One region of the Streptomyces sp. NPDC056231 genome, then DNA from elsewhere that is predicted to be linked to it. Evidence: riboswitches for the same ligand, from Rfam matches in the RefSeq annotation. Region 1 holds a riboswitch; the other holds the start of a gene.
The links. Region 1 has a riboswitch for S-adenosylmethionine ahead of thrC (threonine synthase). Riboswitches for the same ligand answer to the same signal wherever they lie in the genome.
Positions count from the first base shown of each region.

Region 1 (14,958 bases):
CCGCGGTTCGGTCTCCCTGCCGGAGGCCGAACTCATGTGGCGTTTCTCGCGGTCCTCCGGGCCCGGCGGTCAGCACGTCAACACCAGCGACTCCCAGGTGGAGCTGCGCTTCGACCTCGCGGCGACCGAGTCGCTTCCCGAGGTGTGGAAGGAGCGGGCGCTCCAGCGGCTGGAGAGCCGGCTGGTGGGCGGCGTGGTCACCGTACGGGCGTCGGAGCACCGCTCCCAGTGGCGCAACCGCGAGACCGCACTCGTCCGCCTCGCCGCCCTGCTGGCCGAAGCCACTGCGCCGCCCCCCAAGCCGCGCCGCAAGACCAGGATCCCGCGCGGGATCAACGAGCGGCGGCTGCGCGAGAAGAAGCAGCGCGGCGACACGAAGCGCGGCCGCTCCGGCCGCGACTGGTAGGCGGCGTCCGCGGCCGCTCCGGCGGTGACGGACTGGCCGCGCCCGTGATCCGTTCCGGCCCCGGCGAGCCGGGCGCCGTTCTGTCAGCTCCTCCTGGAGGAGCTCAGGGTCGGCTCAACTGCCGGTAGCGCCCCCGGAAGTACGTCAGCGGCCCGCCGTCCGCGCTCGGCAGCGCCGCGCTCACCACCCGCCCGATCACCAGGGTGTGGTCGCCCGCGAGCACCCGCTGCTCCGTGCGGCACTCCAGAGTGGCGAGGGCGCCGCCGATCAGAGGTGCGCCCGACACCTCTCCCCGTAGATAGGGGATGTCGTCGAACAGCAGCCGATCGCTGATCCGGCCCTTCATCGCGAACCGTCCCGCGATGTGCCGCTGGCTCTCCGCGAGCACGGAGACCGCCCACAACGGCTGCTCGCCCAGCAGGTCGTCCATCCGGGAGCCGTTGCGCAGGCTCACCAGGACGAGGGGCGGGTCCAGTGACACGGACATGAAGGCGGTTGCCGTCATCCCCACGTCCTCGCCGCGCCCGTTCTCGTCGAGCGGCGGCTCCTGGGCGGTGATCAGGACCACGCCTGCGGCCAGCCGGGCGAGGGCGCCGCGGAACTCCTCGTTGCTCACCCCTTCAGCATGGGGGATGGGCTCGGAAGCGTGGGGGATGGGCTCGGATCGCGGGGTGGGGGGTTTCGTCTGCAACACACCGGCACGCTAGCCGGAGCCCGCGCGCGGTCGCATCGGGCCAGGGGACCAGCCGGGTCCTAGGACTCCGGCCCCATGGGCCGCACCGCCACGGCACAATGCGACGAGGCGCGACGTACAGATTTGCGTTCAAGAAAAGCAAGGGCCTCTCCTGGAGGCCGCTCGGTACCCTTCATCATCTGTTGTGACTTGAGTCACAGAGGGCGGTATTTGTTGACCCTGTGTACCGGGTGCACAGCTCACTGTGATTCAGTGGCGGTGACACTGCGAACAAGTACGTCGATATGAAATCTGGAGTGCTGTCGAGGTCTCGGGGAGTGCGAGCAATGGAGGCCGAGTCGGAGCCGTACGTTCGTCTAGCGACGATGCGGCAGCTGCATCAGGCCGTCGCCGATCTGAACACGGCGCGGAGCCTGGCCGACACACTGCAGACGGTGGCCGACGGAATCGTCACCGGTCTCGGATACGAGCTGGCCTGCGTCAATCTCGTCCGCCCGGACGGCGACCTCGTCGTCGCCGCGTTCGCGGGCAACTCCGCCGCCGAAGCGCTGATCACCGGCCGCGTCGGCTCGCGCACCTCCTGGGAGCGCAGGCTCTCCATGGGTGAGTCCTGGGACGAGCTCTGCTTCATACCGCACACCGACGGCTGGGTCCTCCTCGACGACGACGTACCGCAGTGGCACACCGAAGGTCCCGAGCCCCGCTTCGAGGACGAGTGGCATCCGCAGGACCGGCTCTATGCCCCGATGTACGCGTCCGGCGGCGGCCGGGACCTCCTCGGTGTCATTTCCGTCGACCGCCCGCGCAACGGCCGTCGCCCCGGCTCCTGGGGCCGCGAGGCCCTCCAGATGTACGCGTCCCAGTCAGCCATTGCGATCAGCAACGCCCGGCTCCGAGCAAACATGCAGCGTGCCCTGGTCCGGCTCGAACGGGAGCAGCAGGCGCTGCGGGCCAGTGAGGAATCCTTCCGACAGGCCTTCGAGTACGCCCCCAGCGGCATGGCCATCGCCGAGATGGGCGGCGACCAGCACGGTCGGCTGCTGCGCACCAACGACGCACTGTGCCGGCTCCTCGGCCGCCCCGCCTCCGTACTGCGCCGCTACTCCTTCGCCGACCTCGTGCACCCCGAGGACGTCGGCACCCTGCTGCGTACGTCCGCCGAGGGCGGCCGCGCCGAGCTGCGGCTCGGACGCCGGGACGGCACCTACCTCTGGGTCTCGCTGCGCAACTCCGTCGTCGCGGACACCACCGACGGCCCCCGCTTCCTCCTCACCCATGTGGAGGACATCGAGGAGCGCAAGCGCCACGAGCTGCACCTCGCGCACCGCGCCTCGCACGACGCGCTCACCGGCCTGCCCAACAGCGCCGAGCTGCGCGCCCGGCTCGGTGCCCGGCTCTGCGAGCGCCCGTACTCGACGGCGACCACCGCCGTGGAGGCGATGGACGCGGCGTACGGCGACGTCGAGGACATGGACGCCCGGATGCACGGCTTCCGGGCCGACGGCTTCGAGGCGGACGCGGTGGCGGGCGGCGGCCCGTACGACCACCATGTGCACGCGGTGGCGCCCGACAGCGAGCAGGACGACGGGACGAAGGGGCTCGCGGTCCTCTTCTGCGACCTCGACGGCTTCAAGTCCATCAACGACCGCTTCGGGCACCACACCGGCGATGCCGTCCTGATCGAGGTCGCCCGGCGGCTCACCACCTGTGTGCGCGACGGCGACACCGTCGCCCGGCTCGGGGGTGACGAATTCGTCGTCCTCGCGGACGGGCTCGGTGCCGCGGACGCCGCAGACCTGGCCGTACGGTTGCGCAACGCCATCATTCCCCCCATTCGGGTGGATGGCCGTGCGGTGCGGGTCGGGGCGAGTTTCGGGATCGGCTGGGCCAGCTGCGGCATGACCGCCGAAGAGGTGCTGCGCTCCGCCGACCAGCGGATGTATGTGGAGAAGCGGTCGCGGTCGAAGGTTCACCGCAGGGCCGGCTGACGTTCACGGCAGGTCCGTGCCGGTACCCGCCCCGGTTCCGGCACGGCACCCCGAGGGCCGACGGCAATTCTTGGTGTGCTCCGTTCGAGGTAGGCTCGGCCGGTCGGCGACGGCTGGCGATATTCGGCGACGGCTGGCGACATGGTGAGGAGTGACCCAGGGATGACGGCCGGGAACAACGGCGCAAGCACACCCGAGGACGACGATCCGTTCGGCTACCTGTACGAGGACGGGCAGGCGTCCGGCGCCCAGTCGCCACGGCAGGGCGGCTACGGCTATCCGGGTCCTGTCTCGCAGCCCGGCGTGCCCCGGACCTCGTACAACCAGGTGCGGACGGTCGGCGAGCGCCAGTACGGGCAGCAGGTGCCGCCGCAGCAGCCGTACGGCGGGCCGAACGCCCAGTACGCCGCCCCGGAGACGTACCCCGGCGGCGGTCCCACCGCGCAGGTCACGGCACAGGGCGGCCACGGCCGCGGCGGCGGTCCCGGCAACGGCGGTCCGAACACCAAGGGCCTGCTGATCGGTGCGCTCGCGGTCGTCGCGGTCGTCCTCGTCGGCATCGGCGTCGCGATGATCACGAACGACGGCAAGGGCAACAACAAGAAGGACGAGGCTTCCACCTCGGCCGGTCCCGCCGGTCAGGTCGAGGAGTCCCCGAAGCCGAAGCAGTCCGAGACGGCGTCCGAGGCCCCGGCGGAGCTGCCGAAGCAGGACGCCGCGACGCTGAAGCTCGGTGGCACGGCCACGCTCGACAACTCGGTCAAGGGCGCGAAGAGCGCCAACGGCCAGTACATCAACCTGAACGAGGTCGGCAGGTCCGCGACCTGGTCGGTCGACGTGCCGACGGCCGGCGAGTACACGCTGTTCGTGACGTACGGCGTGCCCGGAAAGGACGCCAAGACGTCGCTGACGGTGAACTCCGAGGCCCCCCGTTCGATCAACATGACGAACTTCGCGCACGCCCCGGAGGGCGACCTGGAGAAGGGCTGGACGACGACGTACGCCTACGTCAACCTCAACAAGGGATCGAACACGCTGATGATCTCGTGCAACGAGGGCGACCAGTGCGACGCCAACCTGGACCAGCTGTCGCTGAAGGCCGGCCACCAGACGCGCTGACCCCGGGAACGCAGTCCGGCCCCACCACCCGACGAGGGCGGTGGGGCCGGTTCCGTCCGTGCCGGGCGGGTCAGCCCATCAGGCTCAGGAATCCCGCCACCGTCGTGGCCATCGCCTCGCGGCCCGGGGCGATGTACTTGCGCGGGTCGACACCCGTCGCGTTCTCGGCCAGGTACGCGCGCACCGCGCCGGTGAACGCCGTGTTCAGCGCCGTACCCACATTGATCTTGCGCATGCCGGAGGCGACCGCCTGGCGGATCTCCTCGTCCGGGACGCCGCTGGAGCCGTGCAGCACCAGCGGGACCGGGACCGCGTCGCGCAGCAGGCCGATCAGGGCGTGGTCCAGGGCGGCGGTGCGCTCCGTCATCGCGTGCGAGGAGCCGACCGCGACGGCCAGCGCGTCGACGCCGGTCGCCGCGACGTAGGCGGCGGCCTCGGCCGGGTCGGTCCGGACCCCGGGGGCGTGGGCGTCGAGCGGGGCCTCGCCCTCCTTGCCGCCGACCTTGCCGAGCTCCGCCTCGATCCAGATCCCGCGCTCGTGGCCCCATGCGACTGCGTCGGCCGTGGCCCGCACGTTCTCCTCGTAGGTCAGCTTCGAGGCATCGAACATCACCGAGCCGAAGCCCTCGTCGTGCGCCTGGTGCAGCAGTTCCACGGACTCGACGTGGTCGAGGTGGAGCGCGAGCGGCGCGTGGGAGGCGCGGGCGACGGCGGCGGTCGCGGCGGCGATGGCGGAGAGCCGGCCGCCGTGGAACTTCACGGCGTTCTCGGAGATCTGCAGGATGGCGGGCGCCCCGGCGCGTTCCGCGCCCGCGGCGATGGCCTCCGCGTGCTCCAGTGTGATGACGTTGAAGGCGGCGACTGAGCGTCCGTCGGCCTGGGCGGCCGAGACGAGTTCACCGGTGCTGACGAGCGGCATGCTGCCCCCTGGGGCTTCGTGTGGTGCGGGATGATCCGGGACGGTGCCGGGCGCGCGATGCGGGCTGGTTCCGCGCCACTCAGACCGTCGGTGCTTGTTCCTCGATGCCGACGCGCGGCAGCAGCTCCTCGTACGCCGCCCGGTCGAACTCCCCGGCCGCCGGTGCCAGCACCGTCGCCGTCGACAGTGCCACCGCCCTGCGCAGCCGGTCCGGCCAGCTCAGCCCCTCGACGAGACCGGACAGCAGCCCGGCCACCGCGGAGTCGCCCGCTCCGGTGGGGTTGCCCGCGACCCGGTCCGGCGGCGCCGCCCGCCAGGCACCCTCGGGTGTGACGGCGAGCATGCCATCCGCGCCGAGCGAGGCGATCACGCCGTGCGCGCCCCGGCGGCGGGCGTCATGGGTGGCGCGCAGCGGGTCGCGGGAGCCGGTGAGCTGGGCGAGCTCGTCGGCGTTCGGCTTGATCAGGTCGGGTCGGGCGGCTATGCCCCGGCGCAGCGGTTCGCCGCTGGTGTCGAGGAGAACGGGGACCTCGGCGGCGCGGGCGATGCGGACCAGTTCGGCGTAGGCGCCGACGTGGATGCCGGGCGGCAGGCTGCCGCAGAGTGCGACCGCGTCCGCGCCGGCGAGGAGCTTCTCGTACGTGGCGAGGAAGGTGGTCCACTCGTCGGCGCTGACGAGTGGGCCGGGTTCGTTGAGCTGGGTGGTGTCGCCGGTGGACGCGTCGACGACCGCGATGGTGCGGCGGGTGTTCCCGGCGACGGGAACGAGGGCGTCGCGCGGCGGGAGGTCTGCCAGGAGCTCGCGGAGTACGGCTCCGGTGGCGCCTCCGGCGAAACCGGTGACCACGGTCTCGTGGCCGAGTGCGGAGAGCACCCGGGCGACGTTGAGCCCTTTGCCACCGGGGCGTTCGGATATGTCACCGACGCGGTGGCTGGTGTGCGGGACCAGCGCCGGGACGCCGTACGTCAGGTCGAGTGCCGTGTTGAGCGTGACCGTGAGGATCACCTCGGTCACCCCTTCGATCCGTGCCGGAGCGCGGATCCCTTGCCAGAACGCGCCTTCCCTGCTGTTTACGAAGCGATCATGCCAAAGAGAAAGCGGTCGGCCCAGACCCCCGGGCCAACCGCTGCCTCTTCGTTACGTATTCGGCCCTCTGTGAAGAATGGCTGAAATCACCCGAGTTCGGGCTCAGTGACCCATTCGCCCTTACGCATGACGCCCTTGAGCGCGAAGTCCGCGTCCAGGACCACCAGGTCCGCGTCCTTGCCCGGGTCCAGCGAGCCGACCCTGTCGTACACGCCGAGCAGCCGTGCCGGATTGGCGGAGATGGACCGTACGACGTCCTCGACCGGGATCCGGTCGAGCGTGACGGCCCGGCGGAACGCGGTGTCCAGGGTGAGCGTGGAACCCGCGATCGAGTTGCCCTCGACGAGCCGGGCGACGCCGTCCTTGACCTCGACGGCGAGCGGACCCAGCTGGTACCGGCCGTCACCGAACCCGGCCGCGTCCATCGCGTCCGTGATCAGCGCCACGCGGGCGGCGCCCGCGTGGTGGTATGCCAGCTCCAGGGCGGCCGGATGCAGATGAGTACCGTCGTTGATCAGTTCGACGGTGATCCGCTCGTCCTCCAGGAGCGCGGCGATCGGACCGGGATCGCGGTGGGCGAACGGCGGCATCGCGTTGAACAGGTGGGTGGCGACGGTGGCGCCCGCGTCGATCGCCTCGACGGTCTGCTCGTACGTCGCGTCGGTGTGCCCGATCGCGGCGATCACGCCGTGCTCGGCGAGCAGCCGCACCGACTCGATGCCGCCCGGCAGTTCGGTGGCGAGCGTGAACATCTTCGCGGTGCCGCGCGCCGCGTCCATCAGCTTGCGGACCTCGGCCGGGTCCGGGTGGCGCAGCAGCGTCTCGCTGTGCGCACCCTTGCGGCACGGCGAGATGAACGGGCCCTCGAAGTGGATCCCGGCCAGGTCGCCCTGCTCGACCAGCTCGGAGAGGATGCCGGCCCGCTCGGTGAGGAAGTCCATCTCGCCGGTGACGGTGGAGGCGACCAGGGTGGTGGTGCCGTGCTCGCGGTGGGTGCGGATGCCGGTGAGGACTTCGTCCACGGTGCCGGAGGTGAAGGACGCGCCGCCACCGCCATGGTTGTGCATGTCGACGAAGCCGGGGACGACCCAGTGGCCGGTCAGATCGATGGTCCGGGCACCCTCCGCCGGACCCCCGGCGATCCGAGTGCCCTCGACGATCACCCGGCCGTTCTCGACGGTGCCGGTGGGAAGGACCACCCGGGCCCCGGTGAGAACCGTGCTGTCTGCGCGTCCGGCCATCAGGCGGATACCTCCGTGGAGAGAAGATCCCAGGCGAGCAGCCCTGCACCCAGGCATCCGGCGGTGTCCCCGAGGGCCGCCGGGACGATGTCGGGCAGCTTCTGGAACGTGACACGTTCCTTGACGGCCGCACGGAGTGGTATGAACAAGGTTTCCCCTGCCTCGGCGAGGCCGCCACCGATGATGAGCGCGCGAGGGTCCAGCAGGGTCAGCGCGGTGACCAGTCCGGCGGCGAGCGCGTCGACCGCGTCCTGCCATACCCGTACGGCAGCGGGGTCACCCGATTCGACGGCCTTCGCGCAGTCCGCGGCGTCGGCCTCCGGGTCCCCCGACGCGGCGGCCCAGGCGCGGCTGACGGCGGAGGCGGATGCGAGGGCCTCCAGGCAGCCGCGCTGTCCGCACCCGCAGTCCGGCCCGTCCGGCCGGACCACGATGTGCCCGATCTCGCCGGCGTACCCGTGCGCGCCCGCCTCGATGGTGCCCGTGATGCCGATGGCCCCGGCGATGCCGGTTCCGAGCGGGACGAACAGGAAGCGGTCGGCGCCCTTGCCCGCGCCGATCCTGCCCTCGGCGAGGCCGCCGGTCCTGACGTCGTGGCCGAGTGCGACGGGTACGCCGCCGAGCCGTTCGCCGAGCAGGGTGCGCATGGGGACGTCGCGCCAGCCCAGGTTCGAGGAGTAGACGGCGATCCCGTTCTCGGCGTCGATGATGCCGGGCACGGCGACACCGGCCGCGACGGCGCTCTCGCCGAAGTGTTGCTCCCCGTGGGCGCGCAGTTCCGCGGCAAAGGCGAGGATCGACTCCACGACGGCGTCGGGTCCGCGCTCCCTGCCGGTTGCGCGCCGAGCCTCGTGCAGCAGGGAGCCGTCGGCCCCGACCAGTGCGGCCTTCATTCCGGTGCCGCCCACATCGAGGGCGATGACGTGTTTCACGGGAGACAGTTTCGCCCGAGGACCCCCAATAGGTCTAGTCCACTTTTTCTGTTTGTTGAGGATCCATACAAAAGTGTGGCAAAGCTCTGGACCGCGCCCCGGACCGCGCCTTCGACCAGGGCTTCTGCCGAGCTCAGCAGGCCGCGCTTCGCCGTCTCGGCAAGGCGTTCGCCGTCGAAGGCGGCGTGCGCGGAGTGGCGGGTGGCCGGGCAGCGGGTTCGGGGGCGGGCGATAGGTTGGCTCATATGACCGCCCCCGACGACGGCTCCACCGAAGCGGAGCCTCCTGCCGACAGCCCCGCCGACCGCCCTGGTTCCGGGCTCTCCGACCGGGAGCGTGCGGTCCTGGCCGTGGAACGGCGTTCGTGGGCCGGCCCGGGGGCGAAGGAGCGGGAGATCCGGGAGGGCCTGGGCATCTCGCCGACGCGTTACTACCAGCTGCTCAACGCGCTCCTGGACGACCGGCGGGCGCTGGAGGAGGACCCGGTGACGGTGAACCGGCTGCGACGGATCCGGGAGGCTCGGCGGGGGCGCCGCTGAACCGGCCCCCGCTCGCACGCCGCCGGTAAGCCGCGTCGCCCCGTGCTGTGCCCGGCGGTACGCCGATAGGCTCGACCCATGGGCAGCAATCCGCACGCACCCGCGCCGAGCGAGATCCCGTCCGAGCTCCCGACCCCCACCACCCCACCCGGCCGAGAAGCCTTGGCCGCGATCCTCGCGCGCCCGGACCGTGCCGTCGTCGCGCTCGACTTCGACGGCACCCTCGCCGAGATCGTCCCGGACCCGGAACAGGCCCGCGCCCACCCCGGCGCCGTCCCGGCCCTGGCCGCGCTCGCGCCGAAGGTCGCCTCCGTCGCCGTGATCACCGGCCGCCCGGCCGACGTCGCGGTCCGGCACGGCGGCTTCGCCGGGGTTCCCGGCCTCGACCACCTCGTCGTTCTCGGCCACTACGGCGCCGAACGCTGGGACGCCGTCTCCGGCACCGTCCACGCCCCCGCCCCGCACCCGGGCGTCGCCGCGGTCCGCGCCGAACTCCCCGGCCTGCTCGAACGGTTCGGCTCCTGGCACGGCGCCTGGATCGAGGAGAAAGGCCGGGCGCTCGCCGTCCACACCCGCCGCGCCGCCGACCCGCAGGCTGCGTTCGACGCGCTGCGCGGCCCGCTCGGTGCGCTCGCCGCCCGGCACGGGCTGATCGTCGAACCGGGCCGTCTGGTACTGGAGTTGCGCCCGCCGGGCATGGACAAGGGTATGGCGCTCACCCAGTACGTACGGGAGTTGGACGCCGAGTCCGTTCTGTACGCGGGTGACGACCTGGGCGACCTCGCCGCGTACGCCGCCGTGGAGAAGCTCCGTACCGAGAGCCCCGACGGCATTCCTGGCCTGCTTGTCTGCAGCGGCAGCGCGGAAGTGCCCGAACTGGCCGAGCGGGCCGATCTGCTGCTGAACGGCCCAGGAGCCGTCGTCGACTTCCTGGCGACCCTGGCGCAACAGGTCCAGTGCCGGGAGGGGCACTAGGGCGTGTTTCGAAAGTCCCGCCTGCCGGGCGGCGTAGGGGCGGACGACGCTGCTTTCGAAACACCCCCTAGGCCGTCGACCGACCGTCAACAGGAAGCGTCCCGGCTGCGGAGCGCAGCCGAAGCCCGGCAGCACGGCGTGTCCGCGATCGCCGGACGGGTTCGCTCTCAAGCCTCCCGCTGCAGCGCGTCCAGCTGGTCCAGGAACCATTGCTGCGGCGGCAGCGCCACCGCCGCCGCGGCCAGCCGCTCCGTGCGTGCGGCCCGTTCGTCGTCCGCCATCGTCAAAGCCTCGTGCAGCGCCGCCGCCGTCGCGGACACGTCGTACGGGTTCACCACGACCGCGTCGCGGCCCAGTTCCTCGTACGCCCCCGCCTCCCGCGACAGCACCAGCGCGCAGCCGTGGTCGGAGACGACGGGGACCTCCTTGGCGACCAGGTTCATGCCGTCGCGGATCGGGTTGACGAGCGCCACGTCGGCCAGCCGGTACGCGGCGAGCGAGCGGGCGAAGTCGTCCTTGACGTGGAGCACGACCGGCGTCCAGCCCGACGTGCCGTACACGGCGTTGATCTCGTCGGCGACCTGCTGGACCTCGGCCGTGTAGTCGCGGTACACCGCCAGGTCCTGCCGCGAGGGGTACGCGAAGGCGACATGGACGACGCGCTCACGCCATTCCGGCCGCTCTTCGAGGAGCGCGCGGTACGCGAACAGGCCGCGCACGATGTTCTTGGACAGCTCCGTTCGGTCCACTCGTACGATCGTTCTCCGCCCGGGGCCGACCTGCTCCCGCAGCGCGGCCATCCGTTCGTCCACGTCCGCCTCGTGCGCGCGCCTGCGCAGGAAGTCCGCGTCCGCGCCGAGCCCGTGCACCCCGATCCTGGTCCGGCCGGTGCCGCCCAGGATCTCCGTGCAGCAGCCGATGAACGCGTCCGCCCAGCGCCGGGTCAGGAAGGCCGCCCGGTCCGCGCCCAGGATGCCGCGCAGCAGCTGCTCGGCGATGTCGTCGGGGAGCAGGCGGAAATAGTCGACGGGCGCCCACGGGGTGTGCGAGAAGTGGCCGATCCGAAGGTCGGGGCGGAGCTCGCGGAGCATGCCGGGGACCAGTGCGAGGTGGTAGTCCTGCACCAGCACCGCCGCACCCTCGCCCGCCTCCTCGGCGAGCGCCTCGGCGAAGGCCCGGTTGTACGTCTCGAACGACGCCCACTGCCGCCGGAACTCCGCGTCGAAGACCGGTTCCAGCGGCGTCTGGTACAGCATGTGGTGGACGAACCAGAGCACCGAGTTCGCGATGCCGTTGTACGCGTCCGCGTGGACGGCCGCGTCGATGTCGAGCATCCGTACGCCCTGCTCGGCGACCCCGCGCCGGACCGCCTCCCGGTCCCCCTCACCGAGCGCGGCACACACCCACAGTTTGTCCTTGACGGCGCTCAGCCCGGAGACGAGCCCGCCGCCGCCGCGCGTGGCGTCGAGCGATCCGTCGGTGGCCAGGGTGTACGACACCGGGCCGCGGTTGGACGCAACGAGGACCTGGGCAGCGGACTGGGCTTCGTGCTCGGAGACCATGTTGCGGAATCTAGCCCGATCGCGAACCGCCCAAACGTGCGAAGTCAGGCCGCGCGCCGCGAAACGTACTCCGTGATCTCGCACATCGGAGGCCGCTCCTCCGTGTCCACCGGATGGGTGCGCGGTACGAAGCCGTCCTCGCGCCGCTCGAACTGGGTCAGGGCTGGACGTATCAAGTGGCCTCGGGAAAGACGGAGTTGAGCGGTGCGATAGATCGCCGCAGCCATCCGTCCCAGCGCCTGGCCGTCCTGGTGGCGGTGTCTGCGCACCCCCACGTCGACCTGTGCCAGCGCGTCCAGCCCGACCGTGTGCAGGGCGTCCACCAGGAGGCCGAGTTCCACTCCGTAACCGACGGGGAACGGCAGCCGCTCCAGCAGTGAGCGCCGCACCGCGTACTCGCCGCCGAGCGGCTGGACGAAGCCGGCCAGCTGCGGCCAGTGCAGATTGAGCAGCGGGCGGGCCACCAGTTCCGTGACGCGACCGCCCTGACCCGCGGTGTCGCCCAGCGGGCGGTCGTACATCGCCTTGACGAACTGCACATCGGGGTCGGTGAGCAGCGGGCCGACGATTCCGGAGACGAACTCCGCGGAGAAGTCCCTCAGGTCGGCGTCTATGAAGCAGACGATCTCACCGCTGGTGACCAGGAGCGAGCGCCACAGGACCTCGCCCTTGCCGGGGAGCGCGGGTATGCGCGGGAGTATCGCGTCCCGGTGCACCACTCGGGCGCCCGCCTTCCGGGCGACGTCCGCCGTGCCGTCCGTCGAGCCGGAGTCGATCACCAGCAGCTCGTCGACCAGCGGCACCTTCTCCATCAGCTCGATCCGGATCGTCTCGACGATGGCGCCGACCGTCGCCTCCTCGTTCAGGGCGGGCAGCACCACGCTCACGCTCCCGCGCCGCGGATCCCGGCTCTTGGCGGCGACGAGCCGGTCCAGCGGGCGGTCGGCTGCCGACCAGGAACGCCCGGCCAGCCAGCGTTCGACCTCTTCCAGCACGGTCGATACTCCCTGTATGTGATCCATCTCGCGGTTCGGACGACTGTCTCAACCGTCCGGGGCTTCGGTTACAGTCTTGAACAACGCGGATGACCGTCGCATGTCGGGGTCGTCCGCCAATAAATGCCTGGGTCGGTGATCCAGTGCCAAAGCGCTCATCCAGAGGGACTGAGGGAACGGCCCGTTGAAGTCCCGGCAACCCTCCCGCCGACCGCGAGGTCAGGTGGGGAAGGTGCCAATTCCGGCTCGTGGCGAAATGCGCCGCGAGGAAGATGAGGAGAAAGGGCCTCGCCATCATGGCTGCGCAGACTGTTGCAGTAAGCACCGATTCTTCCACCGGCGCCGTCGACCTCGGCCCCGCAGCGGCGCTCTCCTGCCGCGAGTGCGGAGAGCGTTTCGAGCTCGGTCCCCTTTTCGCCTGCGCGTCCTGTTTCGGGCCGCTCGAAGTGGCGTACGACCTGCCGAGCGGCTCCCCGGACGAGCTGAAGAAGCGCATCGAGGCCGGACCGGACAACATCTGGCGCTACGCGCCGCTGCTGCCCGTCCCCGCCGATGTCGCGGACAAGCCCAATATCAACCCCGGCTTCACCAAGCTGGTCAAGGCCGACAACCTAGCCCGTGAGCTGGGCGTCACGGGCGGTCTGTACGTCAAGGACGACTCCGGCAACCCGACGCACTCCTTCAAGGACCGCGTCGTCGCGATCGCCGTCGAGGCCGCCCGCGCCTTCGGCTTCACCACGCTCTCCTGCTCCTCCACCGGCAACCTCGCCGGCGCGGTCGGCGCGGCCGCAGCCCGGGCCGGCTTCCGGTCCTGCGTGTTCATCCCGCACGACCTGGAGCAGGGCAAGGTCGTCATGGCCGCGGTGTATGGCGGCGAGCTGGTCGGCATCGAGGGCAACTACGACGACGTCAACCGCTTCTGCTCGGAGCTCATCGGCGACCCGCTCGGTGAGGGCTGGGGCTTCGTCAACGTCAACCTGCGCCCGTACTACGGCGAGGGTTCCAAGACGCTCGCGTACGAGATCTGCGAGCAGCTCGGCTGGCAGCTGCCCGACCAGCTCGTCATCCCGATCGCGTCCGGCTCGCAGCTCACGAAGATCGACAAGGGTCTTCAGGAGCTGATCAAGCTCGGTCTCGTCGAGGACAAGCCGTACAAGATCTTCGGCGCCCAGGCCGAGGGCTGCTCCCCGGTCTCCACGGCCTTCAAGGCAGGTCACGACGTCGTACGCCCGCAGAAGCCGAACACGATCGCCAAGTCCCTGGCGATCGGCAATCCGGCCGACGGTCCGTACGTCCTGGACATCGCCCGCCGCACCGGCGGCGCGGTCGAGGACGTCGACGACGAGCAGATCGTCGACGCGATCAAGCTGCTGGCCCGCACCGAGGGCATCTTCGCCGAGACGGCGGGCGGGGTGACGGTCGGTGTGACGAGGAAGCTGATCGAGGCGGGTCTGCTGGACCCGACGCTCACCACGGTCGTCCTGAACACCGGCGACGGTCTGAAGACACTGGACGCGGTCGCCCCGACGACCGGCCCGACCGCGACCATCCGGCCCAGCCTGGACGCGTTCCGCGACGCAGGCCTCGCCAACGGCTGACCCGACCACCCGAGACGTAAGGAAGGCACCCAGATGAGCGTCAAGGTCCGTATCCCCACCATCCTGCGCACCTACACGGGCGGCCAGGCCGAGGTCCCGGCCGAGGGCTCGACCCTCTCCCAGGTCATCGAGTCGCTGGAGCAGAACCACCCGGGCATCGCCGCGCGTGTCCTGGACGACCAGGGCAAGCTCCGCCGCTTCGTGAACGTGTACGTCAACGACGACGACGTGCGCTTCGAGGGCGGCCTGGAGGCGGCCACCCCGGACGGCGCGGGCATCTCCATCATCCCGGCGGTCGCGGGCGGCTGCTGACCCGCAGTCGGCCCTGGGGCCGACTTTGCAGCGTTACCGGAGTTGCCCCCTCTGCAAGCTAAGCGGAGGGGGCAATTCTGCATGGTTAAGCGCGGTACAGTGGGGAAGCCCCCTCCGCTGCCCGTGCCGACCGCATACGAGAATGCGCCCGCTCGCGACAAGATGCAGCCAAAGTGTTCCAACTCCTTGCGCCATAAGTGGCCTTTGTCCGGCCCGACTTGCCCTGGAATCGCGTGAATTCCTCATATTCGGGCGTTCGGTGCTGCCTAGAATTCTCGTCCGATTGACCTGTTGCAGAGGGCAGTTGGACAGATACATTCAGCCGCGGTCGACGCGTTCCGGCGCACGCACCCTCTCCTGTCGGAGGGTGAGTTCTGACCCGGGTCCGCGAAGTGCGGTCCTGTGCAAGGGCCAGTAATAGGGGAGTTAGGCATGGCTCAGGGCACCGTCAAGTGGTTCAACGCGGAGAAGGGGTACGGCTTCATCGCGGTCGACGGTGGTGCGGATGTTTTCGTCCACTACAGTGCGATCCAGATGGACGGGTACCGCACCCTCGAAGAGGGTCAGCGAGTTGAATTCGAAATCTCGCAG
Region 1 is NZ_JBLVKW010000048.1:2,438-17,395, reverse strand. Features, by position in the region: gene arfB (alternative ribosome rescue aminoacyl-tRNA hydrolase ArfB) at 1-406, shown strand, start outside; gene ACNPQM_RS29335 (flavin reductase family protein) at 510-1,061, opposite strand; gene cdgB (diguanylate cyclase CdgB) at 1,427-3,088, shown strand; gene ACNPQM_RS29325 (carbohydrate-binding protein) at 3,251-4,207, shown strand; gene ACNPQM_RS29320 (class II fructose-bisphosphate aldolase) at 4,278-5,126, opposite strand; gene ACNPQM_RS29315 (1-phosphofructokinase family hexose kinase) at 5,206-6,132, opposite strand; gene nagA (N-acetylglucosamine-6-phosphate deacetylase) at 6,300-7,454, opposite strand; gene ACNPQM_RS29305 (ROK family protein) at 7,454-8,386, opposite strand; gene ACNPQM_RS29300 (DUF3263 domain-containing protein) at 8,632-8,925, shown strand; gene otsB (trehalose-phosphatase) at 9,004-9,900, shown strand; gene ACNPQM_RS29290 (alpha,alpha-trehalose-phosphate synthase (UDP-forming)) at 10,068-11,462, opposite strand; gene ACNPQM_RS29285 (glucosyl-3-phosphoglycerate synthase) at 11,507-12,457, opposite strand; SAM riboswitch class I at 12,610-12,736, shown strand; gene thrC (threonine synthase) at 12,754-14,055, shown strand; gene ACNPQM_RS29275 (MoaD/ThiS family protein) at 14,089-14,367, shown strand; gene ACNPQM_RS29270 (cold-shock protein) at 14,800-14,958, shown strand, end outside.

Region 2 (14,958 bases), on a different contig from region 1:
GCCACTTCACGGTCGGTGGAGACCACCACGACGGGCCTGCCCGGCGGTTCGGCGCGGGCGAGCTGGCGGATGAGTTCGTCGGCGGTCACGCCCGGCTTGCTGAACAGCACACGCACCCCACGCGGAGGTGCGAGCAGCACCGGAGCGGCCAGTTCGGCCCCGTCGAAGACACAGGTCATCTCGGCGCCGGACTGCGCGGCGAGCACCGCGAGACCGCCCAGCAGCCGCAGCCGCTGCTTCTCCAGCGGCAGCTGCGGATAGCCGGTCTTGGTGACGTTGTAGCCGTCCACGATCAGATGCGCCTGCGGCAGCGCGAGCAACTGGTCGAGCAGTGCCGGATCGGTCTCCGAAAGAGCCCTGGCAGCAATGTCCTTGGGCGACATCGCGCCGGGCTCGACCGCGTCGACACCGTCCGCGGGGCGGATCGAGGAGGGTGGCAGGGCCAGCTCGCGGCGCAGCCCCCGGGCCGCGTCGAGCACCGTGTCGAGGAGCAGCCGCAGCCGCATGTCCTCGACCGAACGCCCCTCCCTGGAGGCTCTGCGGCTCGCCTCGACGGATGCCTCCGCCTCACCGAGACGGGCCCGCAGCCGCCGGGTCTCGCTCTCTGCGGCGGAGATCCGGGCGGCCGTCTCGGCCCGCAGGGCGTCGGCCTCGGCCTTGCCCCGGCGCACCGCGGCCTCGCCGCGCTTGACCTCGCTGAGGGCGGACCGCAGTTTGCGCTGCAACGAATCGGCTTCCTTGCGGGCCGCGTCGAGTTCGGCGCGGAGCCGTTCCGTCTCGCTCTTCGTCTGGGTCCGGGCCTGGGCGAGCTCCTCGCGCAGCCGTTCCAGCTCGCGCCGGCTCTCCTCGTCGGCCCGCTCGGCGTCGGCGCGCTGGACCTCCTCGCCGGCCGCGGAGACCAGTTTCACCCAGCCGACCGGCCGCAGCACATAGGCTGCCGCGGCCACATCGACGGGATCGGCGGCGGCCGGCGGCGACCCGGCCTCCACGGCAGCGGCCAGCTCCGACTGGGACTCCCGGAGCCGTTCGCCGATGCGCTGACGGAACAGGGTGTCGCTCTCCAGGGCGGCCGCCATCGCGTTCCCGGCGAACTTGGCGCGCCGGGTCGGGGTGAAGCGGGCGTACTGCCTGAGCTGGGCCGGGAGTTCGGTGACGGTCAGGCCGCCGAACGCGTCCGAGACCAGCGCGACGACCCGCCGCCGTACGCCTTCGGGCAGCGGGCGGTCGAGCGCCTCGACGGCGTCGCCGGCTCCATCGGCCGGCTCGGCGCCGCTATCGGGCTGCTCCACGATCCGTCACCCCAAAATGTCTGTCTGCACGGCCCCGTCAGGAGTCGGCACCCGGCCTGTCGACTAGTTCGATCTGGTCCACCGCATTGCACCAGCGGCAACGGACCGACTCGATGGTCTCACTGACCACCTCGCGTTCCTCGACGGTCGACTCACCGGCCAGGTCGAGATGGACGTATTCGACGACCTTGGAGGTACGGGTCACGTCGAAGCGGGTGAGATTTCCGCAGAGCGTGCAGCGCCAGCGGGTCCCGTCGGTCGGCTGGGGAACCGTCGTCATCGTTGCGTCCTCTTTCGTCGAGCGTCGTGCTGCTTCCCGCACAGGATCTCGCGGTGCGCCGTCGAACTGCGGATCTCCTGCTGTAACCCTACGGCCTTGCACATACCCATAGACACGGCGAGGCGGTCTGTCCCGTTCCGTCACCTTGCGTCATGCTCTGTGCATGATCGATCGGCGGGCCGCGAGAGACGGAGTGACCGGCAGGCTCCTGCGCGCCGCCACGGCGGCCGGTGCGCAGGTGACATATGCGCTCATCGCCCTGTGCTGCGCCGTCTTCCTGGTCAGCCCGCTCTCCGGCTTCAACTCCACATACGGCACCGCCGACACCCTGCTCGCCGCCCAGGCCGGGTACTTCGAACGCTGGGGGGTGATTCCGAGCGAGCTGTGGGCGGGCTCCGCGCAGGCGCTGCTCACCCCGCTGACCGCACTGTTCGTGCACGGCAGCTGGCTTCATCTGCTCGGCAACATGCTCTTCCTGTACGTGTTCGGGGTGATGGCCGAGGAGCGGATGGGCCGTGCCGAATTCGTCTTCTTCTACCTTGGCTGCGGCTATCTCGCACTACTGGCGTACGCGGCGGCGCACGCGAACTCCGACCAGACCCTCGTCGGCGCATCAGGAGCGATCTCCGCGGTGCTCGGGGCGTTCCTCTACCTGTTTCCCAGGGCGCGGGTGACCAGCCTCTTCCCGTTCCTGCTCTTCCTTCCGCTGCGCTTTCCCGCCTGGATCGTGCTGATCTTCTGGTTCGTCCTGCAGTGGATGGCGGCGCAGGGCGCGGGCAGCGGTCCCGGGGTGGCGTATCTCGCCCACGTGGTCGGCTTCGTCTGCGGCTTCCTCTACGCCTGGGGACGCTACCGCGGTGGGGCTAGAGTGAAGGCTCCAGCGACGGCCACCGAGGGAGAAAGCCAGCCGTGATCACCGCGATCGTGCTCATCAAAACCAGCGTGGACCGGATTCCGGAGATCGCCGAGGCCATCGCCGCGCTGGACAATGTCAGCGAGGTCTTCTCGGTCACCGGTACGTACGACCTGATCGCCATGGTCCGGGTGGCCAGGCACGACGATCTCGCGGATGTCATCCCCGGCCGGATCAGCAAGATCCCGGGCGTCGAGGGCACCGACACCCATGTCGCCTTCCGTACGTACTCGCAGCACGACCTGGAGGCGGCCTTCGCCATCGGTCTCGACGCGTAGGTCGCGTCGTACTTCGGCCGGGGACGGGCACTGTTACCCGTCCCCGGCCGAAGTACGACGGGCCCGTCAGATCTGCGCTGCGCCCCGGTCCGGGACACAGCGGCCGTCCTCGGTGCGATACGTCCACCGGGCCCCCTGGCTCACCAGTTCCTTGACCGCGCGGACGAAGCGCTCGATGTGCTCGTCCGGCGTACCGGCGCCGAAACTGACCCGGATCGCGTTCAGCGAGGGGGTCCCCCCGGTCGAGTCCGTTCGAGACTGGGGGAGCTCGCCCTGCTCGGCCTCCGGCGCACCGCACTCGCCCGGGTCCTGCGGGTCGCCGCCCAGCAGGGTGCGGATCAGCGGGTGGGCGCAGAACAGTCCGTCGCGTACCCCGATGCCGTATTCGGCGGAGAGCGCCGCGGCGAAGTGCGAGCTGTTCCAGCCCTCCACGACGAAGGAGATGACGCCGACCCGCGGGGCGTCGTCGCCGAACAGCGAAAGCACCTTGACCTGGGGAACCTCGGCGAGGCCTTCACGGACCCGGGTGACGAGCTGCTGCTCACGGGCGACGAGCCGGTCGAAGCCTGCCTCGGTGAGTGCCTTGCAGGCGGAGGCGATGGAGTGGACGCCGATGACGTTGGGCGAACCGGCCTCGTGGCGGGCGGCGGTCGAGTGCCACTCGACGTCCACTCCGCCGTCGGTGCGGCGGGCGACCTTCCGCGAGGCGCCGCCACCGGCGAGGTACGGCTCGGCGTCCTGCAGCCAGTCGGCGCGGCCCGCGAGGACACCGGAGCCGAACGGCGCGTACAGCTTGTGTCCGGAGAAGGCGACCCAGTCGACGTCGAGCCCGGCGATGTCCACCGGGTGGTGCGGGGCGAGCTGCGCAGCGTCGAGCACGATCCGGGCGCCGTGCGCGTGGGCGACGGCGGCCAGCTCCTTCACCGGCCACAGTTCACCGGTGACATTGGAGGCGCCGGTGACGCAGACCAGCGCCGGTCCGATGGCGCCTCCCCCGCTCGAACGGACCAGAGAGCTCGGGGAAGGGGCGCGGTCGGCGAGCGCCCGCTCCAGCGTCTCGACGGCCTCGGCCGGGGTGCGCGGGGCGTTGAGGTAGGTGACGCGGGCGTCGCGCCAGGGCAGCAGCGAGGCGTGGTGCTCGGTCTCGTACACGAAGACCTGGCAGTCGGCGGGGAGCACCGCGGCGAGCAGATTCAGCGAGTCGGTCGTCGACCGGGTGAAGATCACCTGGTCTCCCTCGGGGCGGCAGCCGAGGAACTCCGCGACGGTCTGGCGGCTGTTCTCGAAGAGGTCCGTGGAGAGCTGCGAGAGGTATCCGGCGCCGCGGTGGACGCTGCCGTAGTACGGGGCGTACGCGGCGACGTCGTCCCACACGCGCTGCAGGGCCGGGGCGCTGGCCGCGTAGTCGAGGGCGGCGTACGTGACTTCACCACCGGTCACCAGAGGAACGGTCACATCCCGCCCAAGAACGGGCAGCGGGGTACAAATGGACTGGTCGGCGGCAGCGGTGAAGACAGACATGGCGAACTCCCGTAAGAGGCAGGCGAATTCACTACGCCGGCGGACACGCGTCAGCGCAGGAGGAAGAAAAGGGTGTGCGGAGAAGGGCCTTGGGCCCTATCGCATTCGCTTGCTCACAAGAGGCTCCTCGAGGACCAGGACCCCAGGGAGGTGACATTCAGAGATGCCGAGGGGTCCGCGCTTGCCGCAGACCTCGCTGCCTACGGCCTGGTCTTCACCCGGGGCACCCCGCCACGGACGGAGGGTTGCCGGACAGCGGGCCGGGGCCGTAGTCGCTGTCACTCATGACCTGATCCGTATCCTGCCATACGTGCGCCGGCGTGCAAGGCGCAGTCCAAGATCTGGACCGCGCCCTGTGCCGCATTTCCGTACGGTCAGGTGTTGCTGACCGCCACCCAGCGCTCCAGCACCGCCCGGGCCGCACCCGAGTCGATGGATTCGGCGGCCTTCGCCATTCCGGCGGCGAGCTGCTCGTTCAGCGTGCCCTCGCCCGGGTCCAGCGCCACCAGCGCCGCCGCCGAGTTGAGCAGCACCGCTTCACGTACCGGACCGGTCTCGCCGGCCAGCAGCCGACGGGCCACATCGGCGTTGTACGACGCGTCGGCGCCGCGCAGCGCCTCGACGGGCACCAGCTGCAGACCGACGTCGCGCGGGTCGAACGCCTCCTCGCGCACCTCGTTGTCGCGGACCACCCAGACCCGGGAGGTCGCCGTGGTCGTCAGCTCGTCCAGACCGTCGTCGCCGCGGAAGACGAGCGCGGAGTTGCCGCGCGCCGCGAGTACGCCCGCGACGATGGGAGCCATCTTCGGATCGGCGACACCGACGGCCTGGGAGCGCACCTGCGCCGGGTTGGTGAGCGGCCCGAGGATGTTGAACGTGGTCTGCGCGCCGAGTTCCTTGCGGGCCTTCGCCGCGTACCGCAGGGCGGGGTGGAACTTCACGGCGAAGCAGAAGGTGATGCCGGCTTCCTCCGCCACCGCGGCGACCCGCTGCGGGGTCAGCTCCAGGTTGACGCCCAGCTTCTCCAGGACGTCGGAGGCGCCGCTGGCCGAGGAGGAGGCCCGGTTGCCGTGCTTGACGACCTTGGCGCCCGTGCCCGCGACGACGATCGCGGACATCGTGGAGATGTTGACCGTCTTGGCGAGGTCGCCACCGGTGCCGACGATGTCGACCGTGCGGCCCGGCACGTGGATCGTGGTGGCGTGCTCGTACATCGCGCGGACGAGTCCGGTGACCTCGTCGACAGTCTCGCCCTTGGCCCGCAGGGCGACGGCGAAACCGGCGATCTGCACGTCGGTCGCCTCGCCGCTCATGATGCTGTCCATCGCCCACGCGGTGTCGTCGGCGGTGAGGTCCTCGCCACGCAGCAGCGGGTTCAGCACGCCCGGCCAGGAACGAGCCGCCACGCTGTCGCCGCCGCCCGGGGTCACAACGTTCATGGTCCGCTCCTGGGGTCCACAGCCGATAAAGGGGATGCACTCCACCCTATCGAGCCCCAGGGACAGCGAAGAGCCCCGTCCATCGAATGGACGGGGCTCCTGCTGTGGCGATCAGTTCAGGTGATCAGTGGTGGCCGTGGCCGCTGGTGATCTCCTTGTACTCCTCGGCGGTGGCCTTTTCGATCTGGTTGTGCTCGCCGAAGTAGCCCTTGCTGAGCTTGGCCCGCAGCTTCTGCATCGCGGGCACCTTGCGCTCGACACCGTTCTCGTCGACCGTCGGGCCGATCTCGACCGGCTTGTACTGCTCGTGCGCGGTGAGCGTGTGCAGCTGCTCGGGACCGAGCGGCTCGTGGATCTCGACGAACTCACCGTGCGGCAGGCGCTTGATGATGCCGGACTCGCGTCCGTGCAGCACCTTCTCCTTGTCCCGGCGCTGAAGGCCGAGGCAGATCCGCTTCGTCGCGATGAACGCGAGGACCGGCCCCACGAAGATGAAGATCCGGACGAACCACGAGATGGCGTTCAGCGAGAGGTGGAAGTGCGTGGCCCAGAGGTCGTTGCCACCGCCGATGAAGACGATGACGTATTCGGTGATCCAGGCGACGCCGAAGGCCGTCCGGGTCGGGGCGTTGCGCGGGCGGTCCAGGATGTGGTGCTCGCGCTTGTCCCCGGTGATCCAGGACTCGACGAACGGGTAGACCGCGATGATCGCGAGCACCAGTCCGAAGGCCATCAGCGGGATGAACACGCCCAGGACGAGCGTGTGACCCCAGAGGTTGATCTCCCAGCCGGGCATCACTCGGATCAGACCCTCGGCGAAGCCCATGTACCAGTCGGGCTGAGCGCCGGTGGACACCTGGTCCGGGCGGTACGGGCCGATGGCCCAGATCGGGTTGATCGAGGCGATGCCCGCGATGATGGCGATGATGCCGAAGACCAGGAAGAAGAAGCCTCCGGCCTTCGCCATGTACACCGGCAGCAGCGGCATGCCGACGACGTTCTTGTTCGTCCGGCCGGGACCCGCGAACTGCGTGTGCTTGTGGTAGAAGACCAGGATCAGGTGCGCCACCAGCAGGCCGAGCATGATGCCCGGCAGCAGCAGGATGTGGATCGAGTAGAACCGGGCGACGAAGTCGTGACCGGGGAACTCCCCGCCGAACAGGAACATCGAGATGTACGTGCCGACGATCGGCATCGACAGGATCGCGCCCTGGGTGAAGCGGACACCCGTACCGGACAGCAGGTCGTCCGGGAGCGAGTAGCCGGTGAAGCCGGTGAACATACCCAGCACGAACAGCAGGAAGCCGAACAGCCAGTTGATCTCACGCGGCTTGCGGAACGCACCCGTGAAGAAGACGCGCATCATGTGCACGAACATGCCGGCCAGGAAGATCAGCGCGGCCCAGTGGTGGATCTGGCGGACCAGGAGACCACCGCGGACGTCGAAGCTGATGTCCAGCGTCGAGGCGTAGGCCTCGGACATCCGGATGCCCTGCATCGGCTCGTACGAGCCGTGATACACGACTTCGTTCATGCTCGGGTGGAAGAACAGCGTCAGATACACACCCGTGAGGATGATGATGATGAAGCTGTAGAGGGCTACTTCACCGAGCATGAAGGACCAGTGGTCCGGGAAGATCTTGCGCATGTTGGACTTGGCCAGGGAGTAGATCCCGAGCCGGCCGTCCGCCCAGTCGGCCACCCGCTCACCGGCGGGCGCCTTGCGCTTGGTGTCGGTCACAGTACTCATCCGCGCTCCCAGAAGGCAGGACCGACGGGCTCTTCGAAGTCACCGAGCGCTTCGAGGTTGCCCTCGGCGTTCACACCGATCCGCAGCTGCGGAAGGGCGTGACCGGCCGGACCGAAGATGACGCGGGCGCCGTCGGAGAGGTCGAAGGTGGACTGGTGGCACGGGCAGAGCACGTGGTGCGTCTGCTGCTCGTACAGGCTGATCGGGCAGCCGACGTGGGTGCAGATCTTCGAGAAGGCCACGATGCCCTCGTGGGCCCACTCGCGCTCGCGCTTGTCCTTGATGTTCTCCGGCTGGATACGGATGATCATCAGTGCGGCCTTGGCGATCTGGTTCTGGAAGTCCTCCGCGTCCTCGTCCAGGCCCTCGGGCATGGCGAAGGTCAGCGAACCGACGGCGACGTCCTCGGGACGCAGCGGCAGCATCGTGTTCATGTTGATGAGCCGCTTGCCCTTGGCCCACAGGGTGTTGCGGAGCTTCTTCTCCGGCAGCGGACCGAGGTCGCGCAGCAGCATCACACCGGAGAGCGGCACCAGGGCCAGCGCACCGAACATGGTGTTGCGGATCAGCTTGCGCCGACCGAGCGCGGACTCCTCGGCGCCGGCCGCGAAGTCGGCGAGAACCTTCGCCTTGACCTCGGGCTCGGCCGCGATGGCGTGCCGGTCGTCGGCCACCTCCACGTCGGACATCAGCGTGCGCGCCCAGTGGACGGCGCCCGCTCCGATCGCGAAGAGGGCCACGCCCAGGGTCAGCCCCAGGGAGAAGTTGAGCGCGCTCACGTGGCCGAACGGCCAGATGTACACGATCTTGTCGACCGGGAAGATGACGTACGAGGCGATGAAGCCGACCGTCGCCACCATGGACAGCAGGAACAGGAGCGCGACCGTGCGCTCCGACCGCCTCGCGGCCCGTTCGTCGATGTCCTGGATGCGCGGCCTGTGGGCCGGCAGCCCCGGGTCTGCGAACGGGTCGTCCGCGACCTTTACCGCGGTGTGCGCGGTGCCCTGCTCAACAGGCAGGTTCTCTTCTGGAATCTCTTGGCTACTCATGACTTCTTGGCCTTAGCGGTGTGGGCCGCGACCCAAACGGCAACTGCGATCAGTGCGCCGAGACCGAAGATCCAGGCGAACAAGCCCTCGCTGACCGGACCGAGCCCGCCCAGCTTGAGGCCACCAGGGCTCTCGGACTCGGCGCTGTTCACGGTCTTGATGTACGCGATGATGTCCCGCTTCTGCTGCGAGGGCATCGTCGTGTCGGGGAAGGACGGCATGTTCTGCGGGCCGGTCTGCATGGCCTCGTACACGTGCTTCGGTTCCACGCCCTCAAGGCTGGGCGCGTACTTGCCCTTCGACAGCGCACCGCCCTGACCGGTGAAGTTGTGGCACTGTGCGCAGTTGGTACGGAACAGTTCGCCACCCTTGGCGATGTCCGCACCCTCAGGGTTGACCTGGTCCTTGGTCGGCACGATCGGGCCGGCGCCGAGCGACGCGACGTACGCCGCGAGCTGGTCGATCTGGGCCTGGGTGTAGATGACCTTCTTCTTCGGTACCTGGGCACCCGGCTGCTGCGCCGGCATGCGGCCGGTGCCGACCTGGAAGTCGACGGCGGCGGAGCCCACACCGACCAGGCTCGGCCCGTCGGTGGTGCCCTGACCGCCGGTTCCGTGGCAGCTGGCGCAACCGACGGAGTACAGCTTCTTGCCCTCATCAATGGCGAGGGACTGGGCGGTGTCGTCGGCCTGCGCCTTACTCGCGGGCGCAAACGCGGCGTACAGCCCCCCAGTGGCCGCCAGCGCGAGGAGTAGTACGACGACCGCCGCCAACGGATGGCGTCGTCGTGCGGAGAGCTTTTTCACGGATTACCCCGGTGTCAGGATCTTCTGCGTCGATGCTGGATGTGGTTCGGGCTCGAGCCCGGTTACTTGATCATGTAGATCGTGGCGAAGAGGCCGATCCACACGACATCGACGAAGTGCCAGTAATAGGACACGACGATGGCAGCGGTCGCCTGTTCGTGGGTGAACCTCTTGGCTGCGTATGTCCTGCCCAGAACGAGCAGGAAGGCGATGAGACCGCCTGTCACATGCAGACCGTGGAAGCCGGTGGTCAGGTAGAACACCGAGCCGTACGGGTCGGAGGACAGCGAGAGGCCGTCCTTCTTCACCAGCTCGGTGTACTCCAGGACCTGGCCTCCGATGAAGATCGCACCCATCACGAAAGTGATCACGAACCAGGCACGGAGCTTCTTCACATCGCCCCGCTCCGCGGCAAAGACGCCGAGCTGGCAGGTGAGGGAGGAGAGCACCAGGATCGTGGTGTTCGTCGCCGAGAACGGGAAGTTCAGGGCCGAAGCCATTTCCTTCCAGTGGTCGGGACCCATCACCGATCGCAGGGTGAAGTACATCGCGAAGAGGGCCGCGAAGAACATCAGCTCGGAACTCAACCAGATGATGGTTCCGACGCTGGTGAGGTTCGGTCGATTGACCGACGGGTGCGCGTGCCCGGTTTCTACTGTCGTTGCTGTCGCCACGACCGACATTATGTCGGTCGCTTATCCCGCCCTCACTCCGGGGGGTGCCGTTCGGTGTGTCAGCAGGGTGTGTCCTCCCCGAACGGCCCATCGAATCCGCGTCATTACCGGTGCTGACAGGCTGTCCGCCGGAGTACGATCCGCCCATCGGTTCATGCCCCGAGAGCCCCGAAGACACAGATGTCACGGAGGAACAATGCAGCCGACCGCCACGGTCCTGGTCTACAGCGACGACGCCAACACCCGTGAGCAGGTGAGGCTGGCCGCCGGTCGCAGGCCTGCGGCGGACGTGCCACCGCTGGAGTTCGTGGAGTGCGCCACCCTGCCCGCAGTCCTGAGCGCTCTGGAGAGCGGTGGCATCGATGTGTGCGTGCTGGACGGCGAGACGGCCCCGGCGGGCGGCATGGGCGTCTGCCGGCAGATCAAGGACGAGGTCTTCCACTGTCCGCCGGTGCTCCTGCTGATCGGGCGCCCTCAGGACGCCTGGCTGGCCACCTGGAGCCGCGCGGACGCCGCGGTGACCCTTCCGGTCGAACCGGTCGAGTTCGCGGACGCTCTGGCCGCTCTGCTGCGCAACAGGCTCTGCGCAGACGCCTGACCGGCCCGGGTGCCGCCTCGGCGGCACCCGGGGCTCTCCATGTCCCACCGAGGGGCGGCGCACTCCCCTGGCCGGTCAGACCTCGGGGCGCAGGCGCGCCGCCTGGATCGTGTCCGAGCGGTCCGGCGTGGTGTTGTTCTGCAGGGCGCTGCCCTTCTGCCAGTTGGCCCAGGACAGGTTCCAGTCGCCGTAGCCGTTGTCGAACGGTGTCATCGTCGCGCCCTGGCTGCCGACGACCTTGACGATGTCTCCCTCGCGCACGGTGTTGAAGAACCACGCGGCCTCGCTGGTGCTCATGCCCGTGCAGCCGTGGCTGACGTTCGCGAGCCCCTGTGAGCCGACGGACCAGGGGGCCGCGTGCACGTATTCGCCGCTCCAGGTGACCCGGGTCGCGTAGTAGACCTGCAGGTCGTACGAGTCGGACGAGCCTGCCGCAATGCCGATCGTCTCCCCGCGCATGCGTACGGAGTACTCCTTGCTCAGCACGACCTTGATGCCGTTGCGGGTGGCGAAGCCGGGCCTGCCGGTGGTCACCGGAATGGTCTTGATCACTCGTCCGTTGCGCTTGACCGTCATGGAGTGCGCCGAGGCGTCGGTGATGGCCTCTATGCGGTCGCCGGTAGTGATCTTCAGCGCCTTCGCGGGAGCCCCGTACAGCGTCTTGCTGACCTTGATGCCCGCCAAGGTGCTGGTGGCCTCGATGGTGGCCCTGGCGGGCCAGTACTCCTGCGGGCGGTAGTGCAGGGTCTTGTCGTCGACCCAGTACCAGGAACCCAGCACGGAGGGCGTGGACCGGACCTTCAGGGAGCGTTCCACGGTGGCCCTGGCGGCCTTGTCCCTGACCGGAGCGCTGAGCGCCGCCGTAATGGGCTGTCCGACGCCGTAGGTGCCTGCCTGCGGGCCGAAGACGACCTTCAGGAACTTCTTCGCCCGGGCCGTCTCGAAAGCGAGCGTACGGGCGCCCGGGGCGCCGTCGCCGTCCTCGACACTGACCTTGACGGTGTATCGGGTGCCCGCGGCAAGCGGGGCGGTGGAGTGCCAGCGACTCCCGTCGGCGGCGAGCTCACCCGCGAGATGGTGTCCGGCCTCGTCCACGGCCGTCACGTCCGTGATGCGGCCGTCGTCACCCTTGACGGTGACTTCGAGTGGCCTGTCGGGATCCGCCTTCTTGCCGCCCTCCGGGGTGTTGAAGGAGATCTCGTCCGCCGCGTCGTACGGCTGCGCAGACAGCGGATGACCATCGGGCCCACCACAGGCGGTCGCCCCTGCAACCAGGGTCACGACCAGCAGTGTGCAGCTCGCTACGGGCCGGAAACGCGGCGTGAGGTTCATGAACCCACGCTAAGAAGATTCATCAGTTTCAGCGCGTCGGGTGACTGCAAACGGGGGGCCCGCACTTCTCGTGGAGGAGAAGTGCGGGCCCCCCGTCAGGTGGAGCGGTGTCACCGGTGGAGCGGTGTCACTGGGTGCGGTTCTCACCGCGGTAGTACTCGAAGACCCAGCCGAACAGACCGATCATGATGACCGGGGCCGAGAAGTAGAGCAGCCACCATCCGAAGATGATTCCCAGGAAGGCCAGGGAGCCACCGATGGCCAGTGACAGCGGCTGCCAGCTGTGCGGGGAGAAGAACCCCACCTCGCCGGCCTCGTCCGCGACATCGGCTTCCTTGTTGTCCTGAGCCATCGCATCGACGCGCTGCGCCGTGAAGGCCAGGTAGAAGCCGATCATGACGCTCAGACCGAAGCCCAGGACGAGCGCGGTGGTACCGGCCGGCTCCTTCGACCACACGCCATAGGTGATTGCCATGGCGAGCATGAAGACGCTCAGCCAGAGGAACATCTTGCCCTGGATCTTCACTTGCCGGCCTCCTTGCCACCAGCGAGGGCCTTGTCAGCCTCGAAGTGGTGCTCCAGCTGTTCGAGCGCCGAGATCTCCGGGTGGTGCAGGTCGAACGCCGGGGATTCGGAACGGATCCGCGGCAGGGTGAGGAAGTTGTGCCGCGGCGGCGGGCAGGAGGTTGCCCACTCCAGCGAACGTCCGTAGCCCCACGGGTCGTCGACCTCGATCTTCTTGCCGTACTTGGCGGTCTTCCACACGTTGTAGAAGAACGGCAGCATCGACAGTCCGAGGAGGAACGAGGAGATCGTCGAGATCGTGTTCAGCAGGGTGAAGCCGTCGGCGGCGAGGTAGTCCGCGTAACGACGCGGCATACCCTCCGCGCCGAGCCAGTGCTGCACCAGGAACGTGCCGTGGAAGCCCACGAACAGCGTCCAGAACGTGATCTTGCCGAGCCGCTCGTCCAGCATCTTGCCGGTGAACTTCGGCCACCAGAAGTGGAATCCGGAGAACATCGCGAAGACCACGGTGCCGAAGATGACGTAGTGGAAGTGCGCGACGACGAAGTACGAGTCCGAGACGTGGAAGTCCATCGGCGGCGAGGCCAGGATGACGCCGGTCAGACCACCGAAGGTGAAGGTGACCAGGAAGCCGACGGCCCAGAGCATCGGTGTCTCGAAGGACAGCGATCCCTTCCACATCGTGCCGATCCAGTTGAAGAACTTCACACCGGTCGGTACCGCGATGAGGAACGTCATGAACGAGAAGAACGGCAACAGCACACCGCCGGTGACGTACATGTGGTGCGCCCACACGGTCACGGACAGGCCCGCAATGGCGATCGTGGCGCTGACCAGGCCGATGTAGCCGAACATCGGCTTCCGGCTGAACACCGGAATCACTTCGGAGATGATTCCGAAGAATGGCAAGGCGATGATGTACACCTCTGGATGGCCGAAGAACCAGAAGAGGTGTTGCCAGAGCAGCGCGCCGCCATTGGCCGCGTCGAACACATGTGCACCGAACTTGCGGTCCGCCTCCAGCGCGAAGAGCGCGGCGGCGAGCACCGGGAAGGCCAGCAGGACCAGCACACCGGTCAGCAGGACGTTCCACACGAAGATCGGCATCCGGAACATCGTCATGCCGGGTGCGCGCATGCAGACGATCGTGGTGATGAAGTTGACCGAACCGAGGATCGTGCCGAAGCCGGAGAAGGCCAGACCCATGATCCACATGTCGGCGCCGACACCCGGCGAACGGACGGCGTCCGAGAGCGGGGAGTAGGCGAACCAGCCGAAGTCCGCCGCACCCTGCGGGGTGAGGAAGCCGGCCACCGCGATGATCGAGCCGAAGAGGTACAGCCAGTACGCGAACATGTTCAGCCGCGGGAACGCCACGTCGGGCGCGCCGATCTGCAGCGGCATGATCCAGTTCGCGAACCCGGCGAACAGCGGCGTCGCGAACATCAGCAGCATGATCGTGCCGTGCATCGTGAACGCCTGGTTGAACTGCTCGTTCGACATGATCTGCGTGCCGGGACGGGCCAGCTCGGCGCGCATGAAGAGCGCCAGCAGTCCGCCGATGCAGAAGAACGCGAACGACGTGACCAGGTACATCGTGCCGATCGTCTTGTGGTCAGTGGTGGTCAACCACTTGACGACGACGTTTCCCGGCTGCTTCAGGCGGGTCGGCAGCTCGTCCTCGTACGAGTCGTCTGCTGCCGCGGCACCCTGAGATTCGTTGAGGATGCTCACAGTTTGTTCGTCTCCGCATTCCTGGCCGGCTTCGTCTGCTCGATACCGGCCGGCACGTAGCCCGTCTGGCCCTTCTTGGCCAGCTCCTTGAGGTGCGCCTGGTAGCGCTCCGGGGAGACGACCTTGACGTTGAAGAGCATCCGGGAGTGGTCGACGCCGCAGAGCTCGGCGCACTTGCCCATGAAGGTGCCCTCCTGGTTGGGAGTCACCTCGAAGGAGTTGGTGTGGCCCGGAATGACGTCCTGCTTCATGAGGAACGGCACCACCCAGAAGGAGTGGATGACGTCACGCGAAGTCAGAACGAAGCGGACCTTCTCGCCCTTCGGCAGCCACAGGGTCGGACCCGGGTGGCCGTTCTGCGGGTTCCGGGTGCCCGGGATGCCGACGTCGTAGACGCCCTCCGCACCCTCGGGGAAGTCCTTCCGGAACCGGTCGGGGATGGCGTCGAGTTCCTTGGGGATCTTTCTGCCCGTGGCGGTCGAGCCGTCCACGTTCTCGATGTAGTTGAAGCCCCAGCTCCACTGGAAGCCGACCACGTTGATGGTGTGGGCGGGCTTCGGGGAGAGCGTGAGGAGCTTCGATTCATCGCGCGCGGTGAAGTAGAACAACACCGAGACGATGATGAGAGGGACCACGGTGTACAGCGCCTCGATGGGCATGTTGTACCGGGTCTGCGGAGGAACCTCCACCTTGGTGCGGCTGCGGCGGTGGAAGATGACACTCCACAGGATCAGGCCCCAGACCAGAACACCCGTGGCGAGCGCTGCCGC
Region 2 is NZ_JBLVKW010000035.1:12,873-27,830, forward strand. Features, by position in the region: gene ACNPQM_RS24685 (NYN domain-containing protein) at 1-1,289, opposite strand, end outside; gene ACNPQM_RS24690 (hypothetical protein) at 1,327-1,569, opposite strand; gene ACNPQM_RS24695 (rhomboid family intramembrane serine protease) at 1,733-2,482, shown strand; gene ACNPQM_RS24700 (Lrp/AsnC family transcriptional regulator) at 2,479-2,760, shown strand; gene ACNPQM_RS24705 (aminotransferase class V-fold PLP-dependent enzyme) at 2,827-4,281, opposite strand; SAM riboswitch class IV at 4,454-4,571, opposite strand; gene trpD (anthranilate phosphoribosyltransferase) at 4,656-5,720, opposite strand; gene ACNPQM_RS24715 (cytochrome b) at 5,845-7,470, opposite strand; gene ACNPQM_RS24720 (Rieske 2Fe-2S domain-containing protein) at 7,467-8,519, opposite strand; gene ACNPQM_RS24725 (c-type cytochrome) at 8,516-9,325, opposite strand; gene ACNPQM_RS24730 (cytochrome c oxidase subunit 3) at 9,388-10,008, opposite strand; gene ACNPQM_RS24735 (hypothetical protein) at 10,196-10,597, shown strand; gene ACNPQM_RS24740 (Ig-like domain-containing protein) at 10,673-11,929, opposite strand; gene ACNPQM_RS24745 (cytochrome c oxidase subunit 4) at 12,057-12,455, opposite strand; gene ctaD (cytochrome c oxidase subunit I) at 12,452-14,188, opposite strand; gene coxB (cytochrome c oxidase subunit II) at 14,185-14,958, opposite strand, start outside.
Region 2: another riboswitch for S-adenosylmethionine. It lies ahead of ACNPQM_RS24705 (aminotransferase class V-fold PLP-dependent enzyme); the one in region 1 lies ahead of thrC (threonine synthase).